2 regions of the Fictibacillus sp. S7 genome follow, and region 2 is predicted to be linked to the other one. Evidence: predicted binding sites of a transcription regulator. Region 2 holds the regulator's gene; the other holds the start of a gene.
The links. Region 2 encodes CtsR, which represses protease genes until heat stress. Its sites were predicted from a motif close to ATGGTCAATAAAGGTCAAACA; they were not measured.
Positions count from the first base shown of each region.

Region 1 (3,360 bases), 1.1 Mb from region 2:
ACAATCTCTTTGGCAATCATGATCAGCGTGTTTTTCCGCTGCTCCAGACTCTTTTGCAGCCATTGAAGCTTTTGGAAGTGTTCCTGCAAGTATTGTGCAGCCCCGCCGGCTTTTGTTTGGAGAAGATCGGCATAGCCTTCATTCAACCGGATTTTGGGCGTAAATTGTTCGTTAACGGCAAGGGAATAGCTTCCATTGTTCTCGGTGACGGATAAATCGGGATACAGGTAACCCATATCAGATGGCTGTGAGAGTTTCCTGCCTGGTTTAGGATCAAGTGACTGAATAAAGTCTGCCGCCTGTTCAGCCTCCTGGACGGTAACAGCGAGCAAACTTGCAATCTGCCTCAGTTTTCTCTCTGCGAGCAGATCCAGATAGTGATCCGCCACCTGATACGGCAGATCATGCTCTGACATCCCCAATGCCTTCATCTGAAGAATCAGGCATTCCCTTAGGTTTCTTGCTCCTATTCCAGCCGGCTCCAGCTGATGCAGCCAATCGATGCACTCATGAAATAAAGCAGAAGGAATGGAAAAGCGTTCAAGCATTTCCTCCTTGGTAATGTCCAGATACCCTGCTTCGTCAATATTCAGTATAAGGTAACGCACCACCGCTGCCTGGTTTTCAGGAATAGGCATATCAAGCACCTGATGAAGAAGATGGTCATGCATGGTTAATTCGGCCGGCTGCATCCTCCCGATTATGTCAGCATCCTGGTGAGAACGGTCCTTTTGAAGCGCTTTCTTTTTACTTTTCTCGAAAACAGCGGATGATTCGGTCAACTCGATTAACGGGTTCTCTACCGCCTGTTCCTGTAAAAACCGAGAAAGTTCATAGCAAGGATATTGCAGGATGGCAATGGCCTGGCGAAGCTCAGCTGTCATAACAAGACTTAAGTTTTGTTGTTGAAATAAACCCAGCTCCATACGAATCCCTCCTATAGCTATGATACTACAGATTCGCAAAGCACAACACTTTTTCTTAATAGAAGCTGTTTCCAAAAAACAAAAAAGAGCCATGACTGGCTCTTTTTATCACGCTATTAAAGTTTAGTAACGTTAGCAGCTTGTGGTCCGCGAGCACCTTCAACGATTTCGAAAGATACTTCTTGACCTTCGTCTAAAGATTTGAAACCTTCAGATTGGATTGCAGAAAAGTGTACGAATACATCGTCTCCGCCTTCAACTTCGATGAAGCCGAATCCTTTTTCTGCGTTAAACCATTTTACTTTCCCGTTTTGCATGGGTATATCCTCCTGTCAGCGCATTTAAAGCGCTTTAAAAATTGGAACCATGTTACATTGCTACTAACTAAAAGCAAAACATTTACCGTTTACATCCAGCATCATAACACGTATATGGTCAGCACAACTATATCACGGGAATTTCCAATTGTCAAAAGGAGGAGAAATATTATTTAATGTTTACACCCTGAAATTTTTCATTAGGGTAGTAACAAGGAATCTGATACGATATAAACAGTTGAAAAAAAGGAGTGCTAAAACAATGGCTGAACAATTTTCAGTGAAATTTTTCGAAGAGAACTTTTTGCAATATATCGAGCGGAACAAGGATGTGTTTACAAAATCCCATGCCATGAACGCGTATTACCGCTCCATCGTAGGCACGCTCATCAACGACCATTTAAATAAGAACGGAGAAATTGTCAGGCGGATCCGCAACTTGGAAGAAGCGTACAACAATATAAAAAATTCGTAAGGTGCAGACGGTTATCTGCTGGCACAACACTCTTTATCTCTGAAAACTTTAGGGCGGGCAGGTTTAAATCCCTGCAACCCGGGAATGATGAAGATAGTCCAAACATATTGTTAAATAAAGGATTGTTGCGCCTCTACATAGAATTAACAAATAAGAAGCTTTTCGTTTGACCTTTTTTGACCTTTTTTGTATGATGACAGTAACACATGAAAACACACCCTAAAAGGAGGATTATTCATGAATTTAATTCCTACAGTTATTGAACAAACAAACCGTGGCGAACGCGCATATGATATCTACTCCCGTCTGTTAAAAGACCGTATTATCATGCTTGGAAGCGGAATTGACGACAATGTTTCAAACTCCATCGTGGCCCAGTTGCTCTTCTTGGCTGCCGAGGACCCTGAAAAGGATATTTCCCTTTACATAAACAGTCCTGGCGGATCCATTACAGCTGGTATGGCGATTTATGACACCATGAACTTTATTAAGCCAAATGTTTCAACGATCTGCATTGGTATGGCTGCTTCCATGGGAGCATTCCTGCTTGCAGCCGGTGAAAAAGGAAAGCGTTATGTCCTACCGAACTCTGAAGTCATGATTCACCAGCCGCTCGGCGGAACACGCGGTCAGGCAACGGATATCGAAATTCATGCCCGCCGCATCATCCAAATGCGTGAACAACTAAACAAGATTCTTTCCGAAAGAACTGGACAGCCACTTGAAGTCATCGAGCGCGACACCGACCGCGACAACTTTATGCTGGCTGAAGATGCTGTAAAATACGGATTGGTTGACCGAGTGATTTCTTCTGTCGAAGATCCAAAAAACCTTTAAAACAATAAAAAAAGCCGCTCGCCAATGAGCGGCTTTTTTCAATTTGGAGGGTGGAATGAATTTTTACAACGTCTTGATTTCCATCGGCGTAATTGTTATCTTTCTAGTGATTCTTGCAATGTTCGCCAAAACAAAAAAATAACAAAAGGGCAAAAGTGGAATAACGATGATCTCATCATCACAAACCGCTTTTGCCCCTTTATTTGTTGCTTGTCCTAGTCGCGTTCTGTAATAAAAGCTTCAAGCCCCTTCATGGCTTCTTCTTCATCATGGCCGCTCACAGAGATGGTAATATCCACGCCTGAACCAATGGCAAGGCTCATGATACCCATAATGCTTTTTGCGTTTACACGCTTTCCGTCTTTTTCAACAAACACTTCCGAATTGTAACGGTTCGCTTCCTGAACAAACAAGGCTGCGGGACGAGCTTGCAGTCCAGTTTTCAATTGAACGGTTACCTGCTTTTCAATCATGGCTGTTCCTCCTTAATAGATATATAAAATGATGGGGTGCTTTATTTAGAAATGGGTTGGCCTAAACGAATTTTGTTAGCGATTTCATCGATCTTACGCAGACGGTGATTGACACCGGATTTGCTGACAGGTCCGGAGGAAACCATTTCCCCGAGCTCTTTCAGTGTGATTTCCTGATGAGCCACCCTGAGTTCGGCAATTTCACGGAGCTTATCGGGAAGCACTTCTAGTCCAACCTCATTTTCAATAAACTTAATGTTTTCAACCTGCCTCATCGCTGCCCCGACTGTTTTATTCAGGTTGGCTGTTTCGCAGTTTACCAGACGGTTCAC
Region 1 covers NZ_QJKL01000001.1:4,112,526-4,115,885, reverse strand. The annotation lists gene rpoN (RNA polymerase factor sigma-54) at 1-926, opposite strand, end outside; gene cspD (cold-shock protein CspD) at 1,043-1,243, opposite strand; gene yvfG (protein YvfG) at 1,506-1,718, shown strand; gene clpP (ATP-dependent Clp endopeptidase proteolytic subunit ClpP) at 1,956-2,555, shown strand; gene DMO16_RS20870 (HPr family phosphocarrier protein) at 2,771-3,028, opposite strand; gene whiA (DNA-binding protein WhiA) at 3,070-3,360, opposite strand, start outside.
Region 1: a site for CtsR is predicted at 1,882-1,902, ahead of clpP (ATP-dependent Clp endopeptidase proteolytic subunit ClpP). Genes of this name have one in related genera too.

Region 2 (3,360 bases):
CGAACCGCAAGTATCCTAGCCACCAGGGGATCAGCAGAGCCTCAAATCCTCGAACCCTCCTGAGTTCCAGCTTTGCCCGCACAAAAAACCCCTCAATTAGTCCTTTTTCTTTTCAAAAAAACAAAATCTTGCCCCAAAAAGCTCCTGACTGGTCCCAAAAATTCATTACGATCCTGCGATTACTTCGCAACAGATCATTCGTGAGCTGCGGCTTCCGCGGGTGATTGGGGCTGCGATTGTAGGAGCTGCATTTGCGGTAGCAGGAACACGTATGCAGGGGATTGCCCGGAACCCTTTGGCGGATGCAGGTATTTTAGGAATAAACGGAGGCTCCATGCTGGTCGTCGCACTCTGTTTTGCCTTTTTCCCTCATCTACCGTATTCGCTCCTGATGCTCTTTTCGTTTCTTGGGGCGGTTCTGAGCATGTTATTTATTGCGCTTGGTTCGATGTCCCCCGGGGGGATGTCTCCGCTTAGACTTACAGTTTAAAGGATTTTCTTCCTCACGTGAAAGACGAGTTGAAAAATACAAAAAACTTGGGCCTGCAGCTAATCCTGATATGAAAGCCCTGCTTGCTTTAAAGCGCTCCGCTGTTTATATGGACGAAGAATATGGTGGAAAAGAACTTGACAAATTCAAAAAAAATTGCGCCTGTTCATGTTTTTAACCTTGATGAAGGGACATGGAGAGACCATTTGAAAAAAATAGGGAAACTTGTTAATCGTGAAAAACAGGCTAATGAATTTGTCGAAGATTACGAGAAGGAAACAAAAGAAGTAAAAGGCTTAATCAAACAAGAACTTGGAAAAAACAGCAGGGCAATGGCGATTCGTGTAACCGCCAAAGAGCTGCGTGTATTTGGCACCGCTCGTCCCATGGGCCCCTTTTTATTTGATGATTTAGGGCTTACTCCTGCAAATGGGGTTAAAAAAGTGGATGCCAGCCATATCAAGTAATCTCCCAGGAGGTGCTGCCTGTTTTTAGGCAGATGCAATTTTTGTCGTAGTGAATCAGGACGATCAATCAAAAACCGATCAATCAAAACCGCCTTTAAGCAGATGGAAAACTCTGCGATCTGGAAAGGGTTAAAAGCAGTAAAAAACAAACATGTTTATGTGATTCCCGATCAGCCGTGGCTTGATTATTCGGCGATAGGCAATAGATGGCGATGGACCAGGCAAAAAAATCTTTTCCAAGCAATAGGTTGTTTCAGTAGAAGTCCCGGCGGTATTTTTGAGGGGCTTCTTTTTTTAATCCTTCAAAAAGGAACGATTAACAGGAAAAATATCGGGTAATACTGTGAGAGAAATACCTTGTTCCCCTATGAGTCAGAAAGTATTCATTAGTTGCATAAAACCTGGGAAACGGACTATAATATATACATATAGTCAAAGATAGTCAAAGTCAGAGGGGAGGGTAGCAGGTTGAGAAATATCTCAGACATTATTGAAGAATATTTGAAGCAGGTCCTTGCAGGTTCGAATGATAAATTTATTGAAATCAAACGGACGGATATTGCTGAAAAATTCCAGTGTGTCCCTTCCCAGATCAACTATGTTATTAATACACGATTCACCGTAGAAAAAGGATTTGTTGTGGAAAGCAAACGGGGGGGCGGGGGATATATCCGCATTATTAAGGTCAAAACAGAAAATTACGTCCACCTGATTGACCAGCTGCTGCTTTTGATCAATGACCGCATTTCACAGGGGAATGCCGAAAATGTGGTGCTGCGGCTGCTGGATGAACAGATCATATCGGAACGCGAGGCGAGAATTATGCTGAGTGTCATTGACCGCACTGTTCTTCAAGTGTTAGACCTTCCTGAGCGTGATCAATTGAGAGCCGAATTATTAAAAGGCATGATTCGGACGCTAAAATTTAGAACCAGATAACGTTGTATCACATTTATTAATAGGGGAGGAGAATAAAATGTTTTGCCAGGATTGCCATGAACGGCCTGCCACTTTGCACTTTACAAAGATTGTAAACGGACAGAAAACAGAATTTCATATTTGTGAGCATTGTGCAAAAGAAAAAGGAGAATTCCTTCCAGGGTCGAATACATTCTCTATTCATCAGCTGCTTTCCGGACTTCTTTACGGAGATCCGGCGATATCGGGAACAGCTTCTCCGGGACTTTCTCAGCAATCAGTTCTGGTGTGCCCGAAATGCGGCATGACATATCAACAGTTTGCCAAAATTGGCCGTTTTGGATGCAGCCATTGCTATGAAGTATTTGACTCCAAGCTTGATCCAATTTTAAAGCGGGTGCACGGAGGAAATACAAAGCATGAGGGGAAAATTCCAAAGCGGATTGGCAGCGGACTTCAGGAAAAACGGGAATTGGAGAATTTAAAGAAATCGATGCAACAGTATATCCTGAGTGAGGAATTCGAAAAAGCTGCTGAAACCCGTGATAAGATCCGGCTTTTAGAGAAGCAAAAGCATCAGGAAAAGGGGGAATAGAGCGTGTCACTTGAACATTTTATAAGTGAAGCCATCAGTCCCTGGATGAAGGAAGAAGGACCTGATTCTGATATTGTGCTAAGCAGCAGGATCCGGCTCGCCCGAAACCTGGAAAATTATAATTTCCCGGATTTTGCTTCCAAAGAAGAATCTGAAACCGTGATTCGTAAATTACACGAAGCGAATGGGGACCAGGGGTTCGGAAATTGGGGCGAATTTGAAATTCTTTCACTGGATCAGCTAAAACCCCTGGCAAAAAGGGTATTGGTAGAAAAGCACCTTATCAGCCCTCATCTTGCCGAACAATCCAAATATGGAGCGGTCATGCTGAATGAGGATGAATCGGTAAGCATTATGATCAACGAAGAAGATCATTTGCGAATTCAGTGCCTGTTTGCAGGCTTCCAGCTGAAAGAAGCGTTAAAGCTTGCCGGAGAACTGGATGACTGGCTTGAAGAAAAAGTGGATTATGCGTTCGACGAAGAAAGAGGCTACCTAACAAGCTGTCCGACCAATGTTGGAACTGGGCTTAGAGCTTCTGTTATGATGCATCTTCCGGCTTTGGTTATTACCAAACAAATAAGCCGCATTATTCCGGCCATCAACCAGCTGGGGCTGGTGGTGAGAGGAATATATGGAGAGGGAACAGAAGCTCAGGGAAATGTGTTCCAAATTTCCAATCAAATTACGCTTGGGAAATCGGAAGAAGATATCGTTGAAGATTTGCGTGGCGTTGTCCTCCAATTGATCCAGCAGGAAAGGGCCGCGCGAAACAATCTCCAGCAGGGATTGAAAATTCAACTGGAAGACCGAATCTTCAGGTCATATGGCGTCTTGGCCAACAGCCGGATCATCCAGTCGAAGGAAGCGGCGCAATGCCTATCCGATGT
Region 2 covers NZ_QJKL01000001.1:3,025,433-3,028,792, reverse strand. The annotation lists partial or broken gene DMO16_RS15750 (iron chelate uptake ABC transporter family permease subunit) at 167-487, shown strand; partial or broken gene DMO16_RS15745 (ABC transporter substrate-binding protein) at 487-1,217, shown strand; gene DMO16_RS15740 (CtsR family transcriptional regulator) at 1,426-1,896, shown strand; gene DMO16_RS15735 (UvrB/UvrC motif-containing protein) at 1,934-2,470, shown strand; gene DMO16_RS15730 (protein arginine kinase) at 2,474-3,360, shown strand, end outside.